2 regions of the Finegoldia dalianensis genome follow, and region 1 is predicted to be linked to the other one. Evidence: predicted binding sites of a transcription regulator. Region 1 holds the regulator's gene; the other holds the start of a gene.
The links. Region 1 encodes HrcA, which represses chaperone genes, less so after heat shock. Its sites were predicted from a motif close to ATTAGCACTCNATANTATNGAGTGCTAAT; they were not measured.
Positions count from the first base shown of each region.

Region 2: ABDJ34_RS01825 (co-chaperone GroES) is a predicted target of HrcA. The motif match lies at 7,186-7,214, and genes of this name have one in related genera.

Region 1 is NZ_JBDLBQ010000001.1:224,571-235,621, forward strand. It holds gene mtaB (tRNA (N(6)-L-threonylcarbamoyladenosine(37)-C(2))-methylthiotransferase MtaB) at 1-530, opposite strand, end outside; gene ABDJ34_RS01270 (RsmE family RNA methyltransferase) at 530-1,255, opposite strand; gene prmA (50S ribosomal protein L11 methyltransferase) at 1,248-2,171, opposite strand; gene dnaJ (molecular chaperone DnaJ) at 2,171-3,289, opposite strand; gene dnaK (molecular chaperone DnaK) at 3,388-5,214, opposite strand; gene ABDJ34_RS01290 (nucleotide exchange factor GrpE) at 5,257-5,817, opposite strand; gene hrcA (heat-inducible transcriptional repressor HrcA) at 5,807-6,853, opposite strand; gene hemW (radical SAM family heme chaperone HemW) at 6,934-8,037, opposite strand; gene lepA (translation elongation factor 4) at 8,085-9,896, opposite strand; gene lepB (signal peptidase I) at 9,906-10,430, opposite strand; gene rpsT (30S ribosomal protein S20) at 10,553-10,816, shown strand; gene holA (DNA polymerase III subunit delta) at 10,870-11,051, opposite strand, start outside.
Region 2 is NZ_JBDLBQ010000001.1:335,138-346,188, forward strand. It holds gene ABDJ34_RS01780 (hemerythrin domain-containing protein) at 1-22, opposite strand, end outside; gene ABDJ34_RS01785 (redox-sensing transcriptional repressor Rex) at 122-769, opposite strand; gene folK (2-amino-4-hydroxy-6-hydroxymethyldihydropteridine diphosphokinase) at 914-1,732, opposite strand; gene folP (dihydropteroate synthase) at 1,732-2,547, opposite strand; gene ABDJ34_RS01800 (HD domain-containing protein) at 2,559-3,038, opposite strand; gene folE (GTP cyclohydrolase I FolE) at 3,038-3,592, opposite strand; THF riboswitch at 3,695-3,783, opposite strand; gene ABDJ34_RS01810 (hypothetical protein) at 3,813-4,028, opposite strand; gene ABDJ34_RS01815 (YcjF family protein) at 4,021-5,139, opposite strand; gene groL (chaperonin GroEL) at 5,245-6,864, opposite strand; gene ABDJ34_RS01825 (co-chaperone GroES) at 6,878-7,162, opposite strand; gene ABDJ34_RS01830 (DNA-3-methyladenine glycosylase family protein) at 7,341-8,225, opposite strand; gene ABDJ34_RS01835 (Glu/Leu/Phe/Val family dehydrogenase) at 8,225-9,490, opposite strand; gene ABDJ34_RS01840 (glycine--tRNA ligase) at 9,495-10,892, opposite strand.

The DNA of each region.
Region 1 (11,051 bases):
ACAATATCTCTAATATTTCTAGAACGTATAGGTCCTCTCGCGTAAGGAATTATACAGTACGAACAAAATTGACTACAACCTTCTTGAATTTTAATATAAGCTCTTGTCATAGAATGCTCTGTATTTATAGTTAATTCTTCAAATTCTCTATTCTTACCTATATTTTCGACCTTGTTTATAGTTTTATTAGATGATTTTGCTAGTTCACATAGTTCTACGATTTCTTTTCGGTATTTTGTTCCGAGAATTACATTTACACCTTGAATGTTTTCTATTTCATCAGGACTAACTTGAGAGTAACAACCTACAACAGCAATAACTGCATTACTGTTCTCGGATCTAATCTTAGATATTTGTTGTCGACTTTTTCTATCGGACAAATTTGTAACGGTACATGTATTAAGCACAAAAACATCGCAATTATAATCTTCTGTAATCTCATAACCATTTTTCACAAATAATTCAGCCATAGCTTCTGTTTCGTATTGATTAACTTTACAACCTAATGTTGAAAATTTTACTTTTTTCATTATTTTATATCTCCTAATTCATATTGAATAATACTCAAAGCACAAATTGGAGCTGTATCTGCGCGTAAAATTCTGTTTCCCAATGAAACTGATTTAAATCCTTTTGACTTTAAAACATTTAAATTTTCTTCAGATAAGCCGCCTTCTGGGCCAATGAAAATATTTATATCTTTATAATTTGAATTAGTCAACAAAGATTGAATGCTTTCTGTTTCATTTTCATAGAATACTAAACTTAAACTATTATCTTGATTTGATATTTCATTGATATTAAGTAGTCCTTCTATTTCAGGGATAGATGTTCTCTTTGACTGTTTCGATGATTCTAGTGCGATTTTTTCAAATCTATTCTGTTTTTTAATCCACTTTTTTTCATCTAATTTGACAACAGTTCTTTCAGTTTCTACAAATACAATTTTATTTACACCCAATTCAGTGGCTTTTTGAATGATATACTCATTTTTATCTGATTTAAGGATACATTGATATAAAGTAATGTTCAAAGGAGATTCATATTGAACGTCATCTTCATCTATTATTTTACAAATTATTTCATCGGGAGTAATATCTTCAATTTTAGTTACAAAAGTTGTATCTCCAATTACTTGATGAATCAAATCACCTTTAGAAAGTCTTAAAGAATTTTTGATGTGATTATAATCTTCATCTTTTATTATAATTTTATCATCTATCTTATCTTTGGGATTTCGAAAAGTTCTATACATTTTTGAACCTACTTATTACGCTTATCCATTCACCTTTTTCAGATATTTCTACAATTTCAAGGTTGTTTTTTTCTAAAATATTTACAATGTTATCTCTTTGAGAATTGATCAATCCTGAGCATATGAAAATGCCATCTTTTTCTAACGCTTTTGGCAAATCTGGAATTAAAATGTCTAATACGTTCAATAAAATATTAGCTATTACTACATCGTATTTTTTATCAACTTTATCTAGTAGAGAGCCTTCTACAGCTTTGATATTAGATATTTTATTCAGTTCTGCATTATCTAATGTTGCTTCTACAGCTAATGGGTCAATATCTGTAGCAAAAACTTCTTTAGCACCTAATTTTGAAGAAGCTACAGATAGTATTCCTGATCCACAACCAATGTCTAAAACACTCTTATTATCAAGCTGCAGCTGTTGAAGTTGTTCAATACATAAGTTTGTTGTTTCGTGGAGTCCTGTACCAAATGCCATTCCTGGATTAATTTCTAACACGGTGAGATCTGTTTCATCTATTTCAATCCAGCTAGGTTTTATAAGAATATTACCAATATAAAATGGTTCGTAATACTTTTTCCATTCATTAGCCCAGTCCATATCATCAATTTCTTTGTTCTTACTAATTTGAACATCTATCTTGTTATTGATAGAGAATTCATTAATTTTTGCTTCAATTTCTTCATAATTTACTTTATCATCTTCGTAAAAAGCTTTAATGATTACATTATCATGTGGTGTAAAATCTTCGTCGTCTATTACCACCCAGTAAGGTTGATCTTTCTTAAAATCTAAAACATCTTGATAATCATCTATTTGTAAATTTTCTATTCCTAAATCGTATAGTATAGAACTTATGATTTCGTCATATCCTTTTGGACATTTAATATCAAAGCTTAGCCATTTTTCCATTATTCAAACATATCCTTTATTTTATCAAATATTGATTTCTTTTCATTTACATTTAATTCTTGATTCATACTTTCTGAAAATTCAATCAATTTTTCTTTTTGAGCTTTATTTATTTTTTTAGGAACAATGATCTTAACAGTAAATAATATGTCTCCTCTTGTATTAGAATTTAAATATGGAACTCCCTTTGATTTAAGTTTAAATGTTGTATTTGGTTGAGTTCCTTCTGGAAGTTCAAATTCTTCTATGCCATCTAAAGTTGGAACTTCAATTTTTGAACCAAGTACAGCCTGAGCATATGTGATAGGCATATCAAAAACAATATCATTATTAATTCTTCTGAAAAATTCATGTTCTCTAATCTTTATGATAACATATAAGTCGCCTGGACTACCATTGTTTTCGCCATCATTACCTTCGCCCTTTACACTCATGATAGCTCCATTGTTTATTCCTTTAGGTATAGTAATGTTTATTGTTTTTCTTTGAACTTCGTATCCTTTACCTTTACAATTTTCACATTTTTCATCGATTACATAGCCTTCCCCATGACATTTATCACATTCTGATTGTTGTGTAAAAATTCCAAAAGGTGTTCTTTTAGTATCGTTTATGATACCAGTACCATTACATTTATCGCATTTTCTCTTTTTTGTTCCTGGCTTTGCTCCATCGCCATTACAAACATGACATTTTACCTTTTTCTTATAAGAAATTTCTTTTTTAATACCGTTAATTGAATCTTCAAAATCTATTTCCAGTTCAACTTGAATATTAGAACCTTTTCTAGGGGCATTTGGATTTCTAGAATATGATCTAGAACTAAAACCACCAAATATATCACCGAAAAAATCACCAAATATATCACCGATATCTGAAAATCCTCCACCTGATCCTTGATCAAATATTCTATCTCCGTACATATCGTATTTTTTTCTTTTTTCTTTATCACCTAAAACCTCATATGCTCCGTTAATTTCTTTAAATTTATTTTCAGCTCCAGGATCACCACTGTTTATATCTGGATGATATTTTTTCGCTAATTTTCTATATGATTTTTTTATTTCTTCTTGAGTTGCGTTTTCATTAATCTCAAGTATTTCGTACAAATTTTTCATTATTCACCATCCTAATCTACTGACTTATCTATTTTACTAAAAGATACAAAAAAATCAAGGGGTAAGAATTTTACCCCTTTTTTAAGATTTTTTAGCTATTATTTATTTTCGTCGTCATCAACAACTTCATAATCAGCATCTACAACATCATCATCTTTTTTAGATTCTTGTGAAGCTCCTGGTTGTTGAGCTGTGTTTTCATATAGTTTAGAACTTAATTTGTACATTTCTTGAGTTAATTCATCTGTCTTAGCTTTAATATCGTTGTTATCTCCTGAGTCTAGGATTGATTTTAAAGCTTCTACCTTTGAATTGATATCAGATTTTTCGGATTCTGAAACTTTGTCGCCTAAGTCTTTGATTGTCTTTTCAACTTGGTAAATTACAGATTCAGCGTTATTCTTTGTTTCAATAGTTTCTTTTTTGTTTTTATCTTCTTCAGCATACTTACTTGCTTCGTCAACTTTTCTCTTGATTTCTTCATCGCTCATTTTAGTTGAAGAAGTAATTGTCATAGCTTGTTGTTTTCCAGATCCTAAATCTTTAGCACTTACGTTTACAATACCATTCGCATCAATATCAAATGTTACTTCAATTTGAGGTACTCCTCTTGGGGCTGCTGGAATTTCAGTTAAGTTGAATTGTCCTAACAAAGTATTGTCAGCTGCCATTTCTCTTTCGCCTTGTAGCACTTTGATTTCCACGGATGTTTGACCGTCAGCTGCTGTTGTAAATACTTGAGATTTTTTAGTTGGGATTGTAGTGTTTCTTTCGATTAATTTTGTACATACTCCACCTAAAGTTTCGATACCTAATGATAAAGGTGTTACATCAAGTAACAATAAATCTTTTACTTCACCAGTTAATACTCCACCTTGTAATGCTGCACCAATAGCAACACATTCATCTGGGTTAATATCTTTTTGTGGATTTTTTCCTATTAATTTTTTAACAGCTTCTTGAACAGCTGGAATTCTTGTAGAACCACCAACTAATAAAACTTTTTCAATATCGTTGTGACTTAATCCAGCATCTTCTAGTGCTTGTCTTACTGGTTTTAAAGATTCTTCAACCAAGTCTGATGTTAATTCATCAAATTTTGATCTTGTAATATCCATATTTAAATGAACTGGAGTTCCATTTACTGCAGAAATAAATGGTAAGTTAACATTAGTAGAAACTCTTGTAGATAGTTCTTTCTTAGCGTTTTCTGCTGCATCTTTAAGTCTTTGTTTAGAAGTAGCATCTTTTCTCAAATCCACACTATTTTGTTTCATGAATTCATCTGCAAGATAGTTTAATAATTTTTCATCAAAATCATCTCCACCTAGTCTGTTGTTACCACGTGTAGCTAATACTTCGAATACGCCATCTCCAACTTCAAGGATTGAAACGTCGAATGTACCACCACCTAAGTCATAAACCATAACTTTGTGTTGATCAGTTTCTTTATCAATACCATAAGCCAATGCAGCCGCTGTTGGTTCGTTGATTATTCTTTTTACGTTTAAACCAGCAATCTTACCAGCGTTTTTAGTTGCTTGTCTTTGAGAGTCTGTAAAGTAAGCTGGAACAGTAATTACTGCTTCTGTAACTTCTTCTCCTAAATAACTTTCAGTGTCAGCTTTTAATTTTTGCAAAATCATTGCTGAAATTTCTTCTGGAGAATAATCTTTACCATCAATGTTTACTTTGTATTCAGTACCCATTTCTCTTTTAATTGATGTGATTGTTCTGTCTGGATTTGTAATTGCTTGTCTTTTTGCTGTTTCACCAACTAATCTTTCACCATCTTTAGTAAATGCTACAATTGATGGAGTAGTTCTATTACCTTCAGAGTTAGGAACTATAACAGATTCTCCACCTTCCATAACTGCTACTGCTGAATTTGTTGTACCTAAATCAATACCTATTACTTTACTCATTATAAAATCCTCCTTTTAGATTTTTATCTATATTTAAAATTCTTATTTACTAACTTTGACCATTGCAGGTCTGATGCATTTATTATTTAAAATGTATCCTTTTTGGAATACTTCTAATATCATATCTGAACCATTATCACTATCTTCAGTAATAACTGCATGATGATAGTTTGGATCAAATTTGTCTGAACAATCTACTTCTTGCAAGCCAAAATCTTTTAGTGATAATAGAAGGTTGTCTCTAATTAATTCAACACCACTAGAGAACTCATCTTTTTCTTCTTTACTATCAATAGCTCTATCTAAATCATCTATTATAGGTAGAATTTTCAAAATCAAAGACTCGTTGGCTAATTCAATAGACTGTTGTCTTTCTCTATTTGTTCTATTCTTATAATTGATAAAATCCGCTTGTAATCTTTTTAAAGAGTCTTTTAAATCCTCTATTTCAGTATTTACAATTTCATCTTTATCATTATCAACTTCTTCTTTTATTGACTCATTTTCGTTTTTATTTAAATCTTCTTTTTCCAAGTTTTGATCTTCGTTTTTTAACTCTTCAGAAGATTGACTTTGTTTTAAATTTTCTTCATTATCTTTCATAATAATCCCCCCTAATAATTAATCCATTAATTCTTCTAGATAATTTAAACATAGCTTCTATTGAAAGTTCATAATTCATTCTCATAGGAGCAACAATAGCTATAACACCTATGTTATTTTTGTTGAAGAAATAAGAACTCTTGATGATTGTGTTTTCAACAAGTGATTGTTCGTTATTTTCATCTCCCACTTTAATGTCCAAGAAATTATCTGAAGAATTAAGAATATTCACTATTTTATCTTTGTCTTCAAGGTATTCTATTATGCTTTTGACTTTGTCTAAGTCGCTGTATTCACTATACTTGAAAATATTTGATAAACCTTCAACGGATACATACATTGAAGATAACTTATCTCTTTCATTTTCAATAATATCGGTAATTGCACCTTTAAAAAGATCATTATATTTATATTTTGAAGAAAATTCGTCTAAATTATCATAAACTTCATTTAGATTTTTTCCTAAAAAAAGTTTCTTCAATAGAAAATTAATCTTAATTAATTCATTTGGTTCTATGACTTGTTCTGATGAAATCACAGTATGATTTAAATCACCAGAATCATATAACGTTAATAAAACATAATTATATTCGCTAATTGGAAGTAACTCTATGTGAGATAAATGCATCCTATCTGATTTTTTTAACATAGAAATAACTGGATACTGAGTTATCTCAGAAATGAATTGAGAAGAAGATTTAATTAATTTCTCAGGTTCAACAATTCTTTCATAGGGTTTTCTTATAGACATTAACGAAGAGCTAGAATCATCAGTTTTATAAAGTTTGTCTAGAATATAATCCACATACAATCTGAAAGCTTTTTGCGACGGAATTCTTCCTGATGAAATATGAGATTGAACTAAATATCCCAAATCACCTAAGTCGCTCATTTCATTTCTGATAGTTGCTGGACTGAAACCTATATTATAATTCTTTGATAAAACTCGAGACCCTATTGGCTGAGCAGTCTTTATATAATTGTCTATAGTAGCGAGTAAGATATTAAATTTTCTTTGTGTTAAATTTTCATTCAAGACCTCACCTCTTTTTGTTAGCAACCTATTACCTTGAGTGATAATAAAATTATACACTACGATTTATACTGTGTCAAGTGTTATACTAAAATATCTACGAAAAAACTATTTGACACGAAAAAGCCTTGATTTGTAAAGCTTATATGGTTGTTGTTTAAAGTTAACAATCCTTTATTAATCCAGTTATCGATTAATTTTTTGTTATTCGTATATAAATTTATGCCAAATTTTTGAAAGTATTCTTTTAAATCTAATCCATCTTTTAATCTCATATTGGTTATTATGAATTCAAACTCTCTTTTTTCTAAATCAATTTTCTCAGAAAAACTAATAGGCTTTTCATTTTGTAATATTTTGTTTTTGTAATCGGGGTAGAAAAACTCATTTGTATATCTCAGTTGATTTAAATATCCAGATGAAGATAAACCAAATCCATAATACTGCTCGTCTTTCCAATAAATCTTGTTGTGAATGGATTCAAAATTATCTTTTGCAAAATTAGAAATTTCGTAGTGTTTATAATTTTCTAAACCATTACAAATCTTCATATACATTTCGTATTCTATATCATCATTTCTATTTATGTCTTTATAGTTTTTGTAAAATTTTGTTCCAGGTTCTAATATCATGTTATACCAAGAAACATGGTTTGGATTAAGTTTCCTAATATAATAAAGATCATTATCTAGAGACTCTAAGGTTTGATTTGGAAATCCAAATATTAAATCAATTGAAATATTATCAATGTAACCTTTAATTATTTCAAATGACTTAAAAACATCCGATACTGTATGCTGTCTTCCTAAAAATTTGTTGTACTGATCATTAAATGATTGAACTCCCAATGATATTCTATCTATACCAACTTTTTTATAGTTTTCTATTTTTTCTTTTGTGACGAACTCCGGATTACATTCAATAGTAAATTCCTTTAATTGTAAGTTAAAACAGCTATCTATTACGTTATACGTTTTTTCAATATATTTAGAATCCACAAGATTCGGTGTTCCTCCTCCTATATAAATGGTATCTATTCTGTCATTAGGATTTTTGTACATATTTATTTCTTTTTGTAATAAATCAAAGTATTCATCAACTCTTTGGTATTGTTTCGTCATTGTTGAAAAATCACAATAATTACACTTATAAGCACAAAAAGGTATGTGAATATAGATTCCTTTCATAACTCCTCCTATAAAAATAAGCCAAACTTTCGCTTGGCTTAACAAATTTAATTTCCTTCATCATATTTTAAGACTGATAAGAAAGCTTCTTGAGGAACATCTACGCTACCTACAGATCTCATTCGCTTTTTACCTTCTTTTTGTTTTTCTAATAGTTTACGCTTTCTAGTTATATCTCCACCGTAACACTTAGCAAGTACATCTTTTCTGTATGCTTTTATAGTTTCTCTTGCGATAATTTTATTTCCTATTGCAGCTTGTACAGGAATTACAAATTGATGTCTTGGTATTTCATCTTTAAGTTTCGTTACTATTTTTCTTGCTCTTTCATAAGCTAAATCTTCGTGAACAATTAATGTTAACGCGTCAACTTTTTCTGAATTAATCATTATTTCTAGTTTAATTAAATCAGATTTTTCATAACCAATTAATTCATAATCCAAAGATGCGTAACCTCTTGTTTTTGATTTTAAAGCATCATAAAAATCATAAATTACTTCATTTAATGGTAATTTGTATTTTATTGTTACTCTTTTTTCATCAAGGTAAGTCATATCTATGAAAGTTCCTCTTTTTCCTTGACAAAGTTCCATAATTACTCCGACATAATCTGTAGGAGTCATGATTTCTGCATGAACAACAGGCTCTTCAACATAATCAATTTCAGTTTCCTTTGGGAAATTTGTAGGATTTTGTATTTCTACTTCAGTTCCATCTTTTTTATGAACTTTATATATTACACTTGGAGCAGTAGCAATGATATCTAAGTCAAACTCTCTATCTAATCTTTCTTGAATAATTTCCATGTGTAACAACCCTAAAAATCCACATCTCAATCCAAAACCTAGTGCGATTGATGTTTCATTTTCAAATGTTAAAGCTGCGTCATTAACTTGAAGTTTTTCTAGTGCATCTCTTACAGAATTGAAATCTTCACCTTCAGCAGGATAAATACCACAATAAACCATTGGTGTAACTTGCTTATATCCCTCCAGAGGTTTATTTACAGGATTGTTTTTATCTGTTATAGTGTCACCTACTCTAGCATCTTTTACATTTTTGATACTGCAGACAACATATCCTACATCTCCAGCGCTAATTTCATCTGTGCTTATCATTCCGGAAGATGTGTAACCACATTCAGTAACTTCAAATGATTTGTTAGTAGACATCATTAAAATTTCAGATCCTGGCTTTATACAACCATCAAAAACTCTGACATAAACGACAACGCCTTTATAAAAATCGTAATATGAGTCAAATATTAATGCCTTTAGAGGCTTATTTTCGTCTCCAATTGGTGCAGGAACGTTGTTTACTATGTCTTCTAAAACATCTACTATATTTATTCCTTCTTTCGCCGATACTGCAGGAACATTTTCAGCATCTAATCCAATAATATCTTCTATTTCTTTTTTGGCAAAATCAATGTCGGCACTTGGCAAATCAATTTTATTTATTACAGGTAAAATTTCTAAATTTTGGTCGATGGCCAAGTATACATTTCCTAATGTTTGCGCTTCTACACCTTGTGTTGCATCGACAATTAATACTGCACCTTCACACGCTTTTAATGATCTACTTACTTCATAAGTAAAATCAACATGACCAGGTGTATCTATTAAATTTAGGTTATATACATTACCATCTTTAGCCTTATAAGATAACTTAATGGCTTTTAATTTGATAGTTATACCTCTTTCGCGTTCTAAATCCATAGAATCCAAAACCTGTTCACTCATTTCTCTATGAGTAAGCATACCTGTCTCTTCAATCAATCTATCAGCTAAAGTTGATTTGCCATGATCTATATGCGCTATTATTGAAAAATTTCTTATGTATTTTTTATCGTGTTTCATTTAAATCTCCTAAATCGAACCAATCTTATCAACAGGATATAATCTAAAGAAAACAACACCGATTATTGAATCTTTATTAATGGGTCCGATATACCTGCTGTCATTATAATCATCTAGTTCTCTATTATCATTTATAACAAAATATTCATCTTTACTTAAAACCCATTTATTGTTGTTTAATTTTTTGGACTGTTGTAGTAGAATATAAGGTTCATATATTCTTTTTCCATTAACAAAAATATCATCATTTATAATTTCCACTGAATCCTTAGGCATTGCAATAACTCTTGCAATATTAGATTCTGAATTCTTCTGATCATGATACTGAACTATATCAGTTTTTTTAATATATCCAGTAATTTTGTTTAATTTGTTAATGAGAACAAAATCTCCAGAAGTTAAAGTGGGACTCATATTTGATGATTTTACTATTTGTGTTTCTAAAATAAAAGTTTTTATTACGAAACATACTACTAAAGCTATAAATATTGCAAATAGCAAATTTGAAAACTTACTATTTAAAAATTTCTTCATACTATCACCATTCTTTACCAACCTATTATAACATAATTTACAATTAATGTTCTAGATTACTTGAAATAATTAATTCTATAGTGTATAATAATAACACTGTTCAAAAATAAAGGAGGGATATTATGGCAAATATTAAATCAGCAATTAAAAGAATTGATGTAACTAAACTTGAAACAGCTAGAAATAAATCTAAAAAATCAGCTATCAAAACTTTCATAAAGAAATTTGAAGCAGCTGTTGAAAAAAACGATAAAGAAGACGCTACTAAATTATTTAATTTAGCAACTAAAAAGATTGACCAAGCTGCAAGTAAGAACACAATTTCTAAAAACAGTGCAGCTAAAAAAATTAGCAGAATGGCTAAAGAATTAAACAAATTAGCATAGAAATAATGTAAAGGATCCATTACATTATTTAAAGGTTGAAGTAAATTCAACCTTTATTTTTTTGCTAAAATTTCGCAAATACTATTTTCTATATAGTACTTAGAATTTAACGTATTTGTTTTTAATGTAGTTTCTATTTCATACATTTTATGAATCGCAAATCTTAACTGGTCATATCTCCAATTTTTCACAAAATTTTGAACTTTATTTAATTCGTATGATGATATTTTTACTC
Region 2 (11,051 bases), 110 kb from region 1:
CTAAAACCAATATACTATCCATATTATCACTCCTTTTATACAATAATTATATTATAAATGCGTAAAAAATATTGTAACATTCGTTACAATAAAAAACGGCGTTATAAAACGCCGAATACAATTAATTTTTAGTTCCTGGATAATCTGCCAAATTATTCATGTAATATGTTAATGTGTACAGACTTTCATCAAGATGCACATTTTCCAATACAACATTTTTTGGTAATTTCAAATCCAATGAAGCAAAATTCCAAATACCTTTTATGCCACCATCAACTAGCTTATCACAAACATCTTGAGCTACATCTGTTGGTAGGGCAATAACAGCTATTTCTGGTTTCTTTTCTTTTAGATACTCTTCAATTTTATCAATATCTTTGATTTCATAATCTGAAATTTTTGTACCTACCTTTTTTCCATGGTCAAATACATCAACAATATTAAAACCTGAAGATTTAAATCCTCTGTAGTTCATTATGGCTTTTCCAATATTTCCACAACCCAAAATAATTGCCTTATAAGATTTGTTTATACCCATAATTTTTTCTATTTCTGATTTTAATTCTTCGACATTGTATCCGTATCCTTGTTGACCAAAACCACCGAAATGATTTAAATCTTGTCTAATTTGAGAAGCAGTTAAACCTGTAATGCTGCTCAATTCTTGACTTGATACTCTTATTATTCCCTTTTGCTCGATCATTCCTAAATATCTGTAATATTTTGGAAGTCTCTTAACAACAGCTAATGATACTCTTGCCCTTGCCATATTATCACTCCATTCATTGTTATTAATATAATTATATCAAAAAAATATTTTAATTTCAATAATTCTGCAATTAATTTGAATAAGAAAAAGCCAAGCAATTTTTTATGCTTGACTTTGTTTGCTATGATATTTATATTTTAAAAATTAACTATTTTCTAATTCACTTAACAATTGTTTTAATGTTTTATTTAGAACAGGGTGTACAAAAAATTGTGCAAAATCATTCAAAGGTTCCAACACAAATTTTCTATCTTGAACATAAGGATGTGGTATTTTCAAATCATCAGTATATATTATTTCATCATCACAAAATAAGATGTCGATATCTATAGTTCTCGGTCCCCATTTTTCGTGTCTTTCTCTGCCAAGATCCAACTCAATTTGTTGAGTTATTTTCAGCAAATCTTCAGGCTCTTCGTATGATTCTATTTCAACGGCACAATTTAGAAAATCTTCCTGATCAGTTTTTCCCCAAGCTTTTGTAGTGTACATTTCAGACACGTTTTTTAATTCAATACTATTTGCGTTTTTCAATCGATCAATTGCAGAATCAACGTATTCTTGTTTATCTCCAATGTTGGATCCTATTCCCAGAAAATATCTTCTTTTTTTTCTATTAATTGTCACTTTAACAGTATCAAGCGGCAAATTTATTGGAGCCCATGGTTTTTTAATTTCTACAGTAAGTTCTTGTACGATTTTGTATTTTTCAAATATAAACTCAACCAATTTATAAGCTACTGTTTCTATTAAATCTATGGATTCTGAACGAAAATAATCGTAAATTTCTTTACTCAAAACCCCATAGTGTATTGAATCCTCTAAATTATTGGAAGTTGCGCCTTTTTTCATGTTGTATCCCATTTTTAATGTCACCAAAAATTTTTGTCCCAATTCTTTTTCAGATTGAAATACTCCATGGTTAGCGTATATTTCCAAATCTTTTACTAAAAGGTAGTCCATTATTTTCCTTCTCTTTTTATAGCCAAAGCCATTCTCATAGCATCATAACTTTCTTTTACATTGTGAACTCTGAAAATTGAACATCCATTCATTACACCAATAGCAGTAGTTATAGCTGTTCCAAAATCTCTTTCAGTAGCTACATCTATTCCCATAGCTTTACCAATAAATCTTTTTCTACTTGTTCCCAATAAAACAGGATATCCCAAATCGACAAATTCTTTGATTCTGTTTACAACGGTTAAATCTTTTTCGTAATCAAGTGCAAATCCAACTCCCGGATCCAATATAATTAATTCATCTTTGATTCCCGCTTTTTTTGCTAATTCAATAGATTCTAATGTTTCTCTGTTTAAGTCCTTCATTAAATCATTGTAATTATTATTATCTTTATTGTGCATCAATATTACAGGAATATCTAGTTCCTTAGCGGTTTTAGCCATTTCTGGATCTGATTTCAATCCCCAGACATCATTTAAAATATCTGCCCCTTCTTTCACAACTTCTCTTAAAGTATTAGATTTGTAAGTGTCCAAAGAAATTGGAATATCAAAATTTTCTCTTATTTTTCTAATGATAGGAATAACTCTTTCAAGTTCTTCTTCAGAAGATACAGGAGTGTGTCCTGGTCTTGTGGATTCTGCACCAATATCAATGATACTTGCTCCTTCGTTTATCATATCTTCGACATGTTTCACAGCTCTGTCAACTTCATTCCATTTTCCTCCGTCTGAAAAAGAATCTGGTGTGACATTCAAAATACCCATTATATAAGCATCGTTCTTAAAATCAAATTCTTTGTTTCTAATTAACATATTGTATCCTTTCAATAAATAACTGTTTTATTTTTCTTTTCTTCCGGCCAATTACAAATACTTCTAGCAGGACATCTAAAACACATCCTTGATAGCTTGTCTGCCTTGTAAAAAATCTCTATAAATCTATCTCCGTTTTCTTCATTAGTTCTATGATGTTTAATCGCATTAATTATTCGTTGCTTTGACTCATCATTAAAATCTAAATCTTTCAAAATTTCTTGTGCAATTTCTTGTGATAATATACTGTGATTAATCCCTGTATCTACTTCGTCAGCTCTTCCCAAATCATGCAAAAGCGCAGTAACATATATTAAATCCTTATCAATATTCAGATTCTCTTCTAAGTTAATAATATAGCAGATTCTAGCTACATCCATAAGATGAGAGAAATCATGTTTGCAAAATACACGAGTTTTCTCGTCATCTTCAATTTTATTTATTTTTTTATTAAATAATTTGTGATTAAGGACAATGTCGGTATTTTTCATTATAATCCCATTAATCTGTATGCTTCGTTTTTCAAATCTAAATCTTCTTCAAAAGCTCCTCTTGCTACTGAAGTCATTGTTGAAGTACCTGGTTTTTTAACTCCTCTCATATTCATGCACATGTGTTCAGCTTCAATAGTGACCAAACATCCTTTACAATTTAAATATTCCATTAATGCATCAGCTATTTCGATATTTAAACGTTCTTGTAATTGTGGTTTTTTTGAATACACGTCAACAGTTCTAGCTAATTTTGATAAACCAGCAACTCTTTTATCAGGAATATAAGCAATATTAACCTTTCCCCAAAAAGGTAGTAAGTGATGTTCACACATTGAATAGAAAGGAATGTCCTTTTCTATAACCATATTATCATCAACTATTTCAAAAGATTTTGACAAATGCACTTTCGCATCTTGATTTAGTCCACTAAAAATTTCTTCGTACATTCTAGCTACTCTTTGAGGTGTTTCCAATAAACCTTCCCTGTTTGGGTTTTCACCAATAGCTTCTATTATCATTGACACTGCTTGTTCAATTTTTTCTTTATCCATTTAAATCCCTCTCTTTTATAAAAATATAAGAGCACCCGAGAGTGCTCCACAAAAAAAGCATTATCCTATATTTCAAAGATAATGCTCCCACTAATTCATGTTATCAGCGGAAGCGGCATTGATATCGCAATAATTTCGTTAATGGGCAACTCCCTATCCCATTACACTAAACGCATCAACCCTACTCTGTAATTACTATTATACCACACTTATGTGTTTTTTAATCTTGATATTTTAACCCATCAAAGTGAAAATAGTCAATCATATCATCATCTTCATAGATAATGATATCAGATGGTTCTCTATTTCTTTCAGCTACATTGAAACAGTCTTCAAGCTTTGCGTATTCAACAGCTCTGCAAGTATTTTGAACTGCAAAATCAAAATTTCCATCTTTATATTTTTCAATAAAATCTTTTTTTGTTAAATCATTCATCGTCTTTCTTCTTCCTATTCTTCAAATATTCTGTGTAAGTTTTTTGCATTAATTTTTCAATTTCAGAAAAATCCATATTAATTCCCAATTTTTCTCTTTTAGCAATATAACTCAAAACCTCTATATAACTCATCGCTAACGCCGTGGTCATTATAGATGCAGTCGCTGCAGATATTAAACCGCCAGCTAAGCTACCTACACCTGGAATAAACTTCAACGCATTCGTTACTATGAATCTTCCCGCAAAAGTAGCTCCTCCTGTTCCTCCAATTGCCGCTATGATTGAAGCAACTCTTTGTTTATCCATCGATATTCCAAATATAGAATTAATGTGAGCTATCATTCCAATTTGCATAGGCACTAAAATGGAGGCATCTGAGAAAGGTATAGGAACAAATCCAATACCAAAAGCTGTTTTTATATATCTTTTTGCCCAACGTCTTGCCGTTTTTGCTTTTAAATCAATATCGACATGTTGGGCATTAATAAAAGAATTTTTAATTTCCTCATCTAAAAGTTCAAAACTTTTAGTCATTAGCTCTTTTAATCCTTTTTCTTCAATAACCATATCGTTAATGCGATATGGTTTTGCAAGTATTTCGATAACATCTGCCACATCTAAATTCAAATTCTTAATATAGTCTTTTAATTTTTCAGAATTTTCTCCTAGTGATTGCGTTAAGACTATGATTACTGGAGCAAATTGTTTTAAGGAATTAATAAGAGCTATTTCAGAATCTTCTATCCTAGATCCATTTGAGTTAATACAATAATATATCAAATGAATTCTATCTTTTTCACCTTGACGTTTTAAATCTTTTAATAAAGTTGTTATTTCTGTAAGAACTTCTCTTTGATTTTGTGAGTTTAGTTCGAGTCCTTGAGTATCGTATAAATTAATAGGAATATTTTCCTTAGTAATTTTTTGCAAATATTTAGTGACAGGCTTTCCTACACCTGTCTCCACCAAATTATCTCTAAACATTCCATTAATTAACGTTGATTTACCAACTCCAGTTTTTCCAACCAATAAAATATTGATTGGACTCATTTTTTGTATTTCTTCACTTGTTTTGCCAAGCACTTCATTTATTAAATCGTAATTATTCATTATCTCACCAACTTATTGTATATATACCCGATATTCATTTTCAACTAACATTTTTAATTCATTGCATAAAAAAAGATGAGGAATATCTCCTCACCTTTGATTTGTCTACATATACGCGCCAGGACCTGGTTGAGGCATAGCTGGTTCGTCTTCTTTTATAGAAACTACTGCTGCTTCTGTAGTCAATAATAAACTTGCAACAGATGCTGCATTTTGTAATGCAGATAATGTTACTTTTGTTGGATCTACAATACCAGCTTTTAACATATCTACATATTCACCTTTGTATGCATCAAATCCAATTCCTTTGTCTTTGTTTTTAACATTTTCAACTATAACAGATCCATCGATTCCGGCATTAATTGCGATTTGTTTTACAGGTTCTTCTAACGCTTTTAGAATTATCTTAACTCCTGTTTTTTCATCGCCTTCAACTTCATCGACAAGTTTTTCAACTTCTTCAAGAACATCCAAGAGAACTGTTCCACCACCAGCTACAATGCCCTCTTCAACTGCCGCTCTGGTAGCTGCAAGTGCATCTTCTATTCTCAATTTTCTTTCTTTTAATTCTGTTTCTGTAGCTGCTCCAACTTCAATCACAGCAACTCCACCAGATAATTTCGCTAATCTTTCTTGAAGTTTTTCTCTATCATATTCAGAATCAGTTTCAGGAATTCTGTTTTGAATTTGGTTAATTCTTTCTTCTATCTTAGATTGTTCACCATTTCCGTCAACAATAGTCGTCTTGTCTTTTGATACATTAACTTTTCTTGCTCTTCCTAGCATATCAAACGATGCATCTTTCAATTCGATTCCCAAATCTTCTGTGATCAATTGAGCTCCAGTTAAAATACAGATATCTTCAAGCATTTCTTTTCTTCTATCCCCAAAGCCTGGTGCCTTCACTGCTACACAGTTGAATGTTCCTCTGATTTTATTTAAAACTAAAGTTGCTAATGCTTCACCTTCAACATCTTCTGCAATTATAAATAATGGCTTACCTTGTTGAACAACTTGTTCTAACAATGGTAATATATCTTGAATATTTGTAATTTTTCTGTCAGTAACTAAAATGAATGGATCTTCCATTGCTGCTACCATTTTATCTGAATCAGAAACCATGTAAGGAGATACGTATCCTCTATCGAATTCCATACCTTCTACAACATTTAATGTAGTTCCCATAGATTTTGATTCTTCAACAGTAATTACACCATTATTTCCAACTTTTTCCATAGCTTCTGCAATTAGTTTACCAATAGTTTCATCAGCTGCTGATACGCTACCAACATTTGCAATTTCTTCTTTTGTAGTAACACTGTGACTTCTTGCTTTAATAGCTTCCACAGATTTTTCAACAGCTTTTCTGATACCTTTTTGTAAAACAATTGGATTAGCACCAGCCGCTAAGTTCTTCAAACCTTCTCTAATAATTGCTTGTGCTAAAAGTGTTGCAGTAGTGGTACCATCACCTGCTACATCATTAGTTTTAGTAGCTACTTCTTTTACTAATTGTGCACCCATGTTTTCGTATTCATCTTCAAGTTCAATTTCTCTTGCAATTGAAACACCGTCATTTGTAATCAATGGTGCGCCGTATTCTTTATCCAAAACTACGTTACGACCTTTAGGTCCCAATGTTACTTTAACTGTATCTGATAATTTATTAATACCTTCTACCATGCTTTTACGAGCATCGTCTGAAAATTTGATTTGTTTTGCCATAAAATTTATCCTCCTATTCTACAACTGCTAGAATATCTTCATATTTAACTAATATATATTCTGTGTCTTCTAGTTTTATTTCTGTTCCAGCGTATTTTGAGTATATAACTTTATCTCCAACTTTAATATTGCCTTTCATTTTTTCATCTTCTTCTACTTCAGATCCAATAGCTAAAACTTCTGCATAAACAGGAGCTTCTTTGGCTGAAGATGGGAGAACTATTCCAGAGAATGTTTTTTCTTCTTCTTTTTCTTGTTTTTTTAATACTAATCTATCACCAATAGGTTTTAAATTCATGATATCCTCCTTCAGAATCTTTTGTTAGCACTCTAACCTGTTGAGTGTTAATCCTCTTATATAATAAACCACGTTTTTGTTTTAATCAAACGTATTTATTAGCATTTGAAAGCAAATAGCTCAATTTATTTTGATATTTCTCATTTTAATTCTATTTTTTATGAAGAAATTCTCAAAGTTATTTTCCGATTGTGTTTTCTCTTCCATAGTAGAATAAATATTGCTGTGCATATCCAGCATAATCTCCGAATAAATCGTCAGCGTATTTTGCAATTAAATTTTTATTTGTTGCTTCTTTAATAAACAAATATTCCATAACTCGTTTAATCCACACATCAACTGGAAATGTATTATGTCTGTTGTATGAAAAAAGCATTATACAATCAGCAACTTTTGGTCCTACTCCAGGAAGTTTAATTAATTCTTTTCTTAATTCTTCATTTGATAAGTTATCTACTTCCAAAATATCAAACTCATTATTCGCAACCATTTTTGACACATCTACAATTCTTTTATCTCTGAATCCAACGCGGCACACTTCTCTCATTTCTTCCACTGGTACTTTTGCTAAATCTTCAGGCTTAGGAAAAGAATATAAATTTCTACCGTTAAATTCTCCCAAAAATTTTCCGTAATTTTCACAAATTATATTTACGGATTTCATAATTCTAGGTATTTGATTGTTTGCTGAGATTATGAATGAAATTATTGTAGAAAATTTATCTTGATTTAATATTCTGATTCCATCACCATATTCTAATGCGTTTTTTAAAGTTTCATTGAAAGATAATTTTTCTTTGATTTCTGAATAATCTGTTTTCAAATCAAAATAATTTTCCCATTTTTTATAGTAATCATCTTCTGTACAGTTTTTGATATAAACGTAATCTCCAACCAAACTTACATTACAGTACATATCACCATCAACAGTTGTATAGGACATATCGTCTTCTTTGTACCATCTAAACGCCTGCCCACATTCAAAAATGTGGGTAGGGTTAAAAGATGATTGTTTAATTTTAGTAAGTTTTAGTTCATCATTAAATTCTATTTGTGTTTGCATTAATACCATCCGCGTATTTTCATTGTCTCGCTAATCTTTTTGATTGAATGTACATAAGCAGCTTGTCTCAATGTTATATTAAGCTTTTCAGATAATTTCCAAATTTCATCAAATGATTTATTAATCAATTGATATTCTTTGTCTCTGACTTCTTCCTCAGACCAATAATATCCCGCTTTATTTTGTACCCATTCAAAATAAGATACAGTGACCCCACCAGAGTTTGCTAAAATATCTGGAACAATAACTACATTTTTTTCATTTAAGATTTCATCTGCATCCTTTGTTATAGGTCCATTTGCACCTTCTACAATGATTTTCGCTTTAATTGAATTAACATTTTCAGTTGTAATTGCATTTTCTAAAGCTGCAGGTATAATAACATCTACATCTGCTGAGAAAAAATCCTCATTTGAAATTACTTCGCATCCTTCAATACTAGCAAAGTCTTTTTCTTTAGTCTTAGAAATTTTGAAACATTCATCAAAATTAAATCCGTCTTTTTTATAAATTGCAAATACTCCCCTTTGCTTGTTATACTCCATAATGTATTTGACTTTCATGCCATGTTCAAGAACGTATTTTAATGTATAAATCCCAACATTACCTAATCCTTGTAAAGCAACACTTGTTTCTTCTAATTTTTTATTTAAATTTAGAACAGCTTTTTTAGCGCTTAAAGCTACTGAAAATCCTGTAGCTTCTGTTCTTCCCAAAGATCCTCCAAATTCAATTGGTTTACCAGTGAAAGTTCCCATTTGATTAGTACCAGTTAATTTGTTATACTCATCAGCCATCCAACTCATAATTTTCCCATTTGTATTAACATCTGGGGCTGGAATATCAAAATCTTCTCCTAAATATTTGTACATTCCATCAACGAATCCCCTGGATAATCTTTCCAATTCCCCTTCAGAAAGTTTAGATGGATCTACAATTATTCCACCTTTTCCTCCACCATAAGGTAGATTAGTTACTTGACATTTAAAAGTCATCCATATAGACAAAGCTTTAACTTCATCCAAGTTAACATCTTCTCTAAATCTCAAACCACCTTTTGTAGGACCCATTGCATTATTATGTTGTGATCTGTATCCTTTAAATACTTTCATTGATCCATCATCCATTTTCACCGGAATATTTATCTCAATTACTCTGTAAGGATCTTTCAATAATTCATAAATGCTATCGTCTAATTTTAAAATTTCGCAAGCTCTTTTAATTTGATATCTTGCGTTTTCCAACGGATTTAATGTTTCTGTCATATAATTAAAACTCCATTTCTTTATTAACAAATTCTATAATTTCTTCAACTGTCATTCTTTTTTGTTCCATAGTATCTCTATCTCTGATAGTAACAGTATTATCTTCTAAAGTATCAAAATCAATAGTTACACAATATGGAGTTCCTGCTTCGTCTTCTCTTCTGTATCTCTTACCAATTGAACCAGCATCATCAAAATGAGTCATGAAATTCTTAGCTAATTCATTATAAACTTCCATTGCCTTATCATTTAATTTTTTAGTTAAAGGAAGAACTGCAACTTTATATGCCGCTAATGCAGGATGAATTTTTAAAACAGTTCTTGTAGAGTTGTCTTCTAATTGTTCTTCTTCATAAGCATCACATAAGAAAGTTAAAAACATTCTGTCTACACCTACAGATGGTTCTATGCAATATGGAATATATTTTTCGTTTGTTGTTGGATCCATATATTCTAGTTTTTCTCCAGAACCTTCACTGTGTTTTGACAAATCGTAATCAGTTCTATCGGCAATACCCCACAATTCTCCCCATCCAAATGGGAATAGATATTCAAAGTCTGTTGTCGCTTTTGAATAGAATGATAATTCTTCTTGTTCATGGTCTCTAAGTCTCAAGTTTTCTTCTCTAATTCCCAAATTCAATAAGAATTCTTTACAGAAGTTTCTCCAATATTCGAACCATTCCAAATCAGTTCCTGGTTCACAGAAGAATTCTAGTTCCATTTGTTCAAATTCTCTTGTTCTGAAAATAAAGTTACCTGGAGTTATTTCGTTTCTGAATGATTTACCTATTTGACCAATTCCAAAAGGAATTTTCTTTCTTGAAGTTCTTTGAACATTCTTAAAGTTCACAAAAATACCTTGTGCTGTTTCAGGTCTCAAATAAATTTCAGATTTATTATCTTCAGTAACACCTTGGAAAGTTTTGAACATCAAGTTGAATTTTCTGATATCAGTAAAATTATGCTTACCGCATTCAGGACATTTGATGTTTTCTTTTTCAATAATATCCAATAATTCTTCTTCTGATTTTCCGTCTAATCCAGTTATTTCTTCATTTTTTTCATCCATGAAATAGTCTTCGATTAATTTATCAGCTCTAAATCTAGATTTACATTCTTTACAGTCGATTAATGGGTCTGAGAATCCACCAACATGACCAGATACTACCCAAGTTTGAGGATTCATAAGGATAGCTGCATCCAAACCAACATTGTAAGGGCTTTGTTGGATAAATTTTTTCCACCAAGCTCTTTTTATATTATTTTTGATTTCAACACCTAATGAACCGTAGTCCCAAGTATTTGATAATCCTCCATAGATTTCACTACCAGGAAATATTATTCCCCTTGATTTACATAAGCTTACTATTTTCTCCATAGTTTTTTCTTCGTTTTTCATAAAACCCTCCATTTTTTTGAATAATAAAAAATCCCCGAAGTAAAACTTCAGGGACGAAATGTAATTTCCGCGGTTCCACCCTAATTATGATAAAACATCACTCTTAGAATTATTAGCTCCAGACTGCCGTTATAACTTGTTAATTTTCACCACACATTA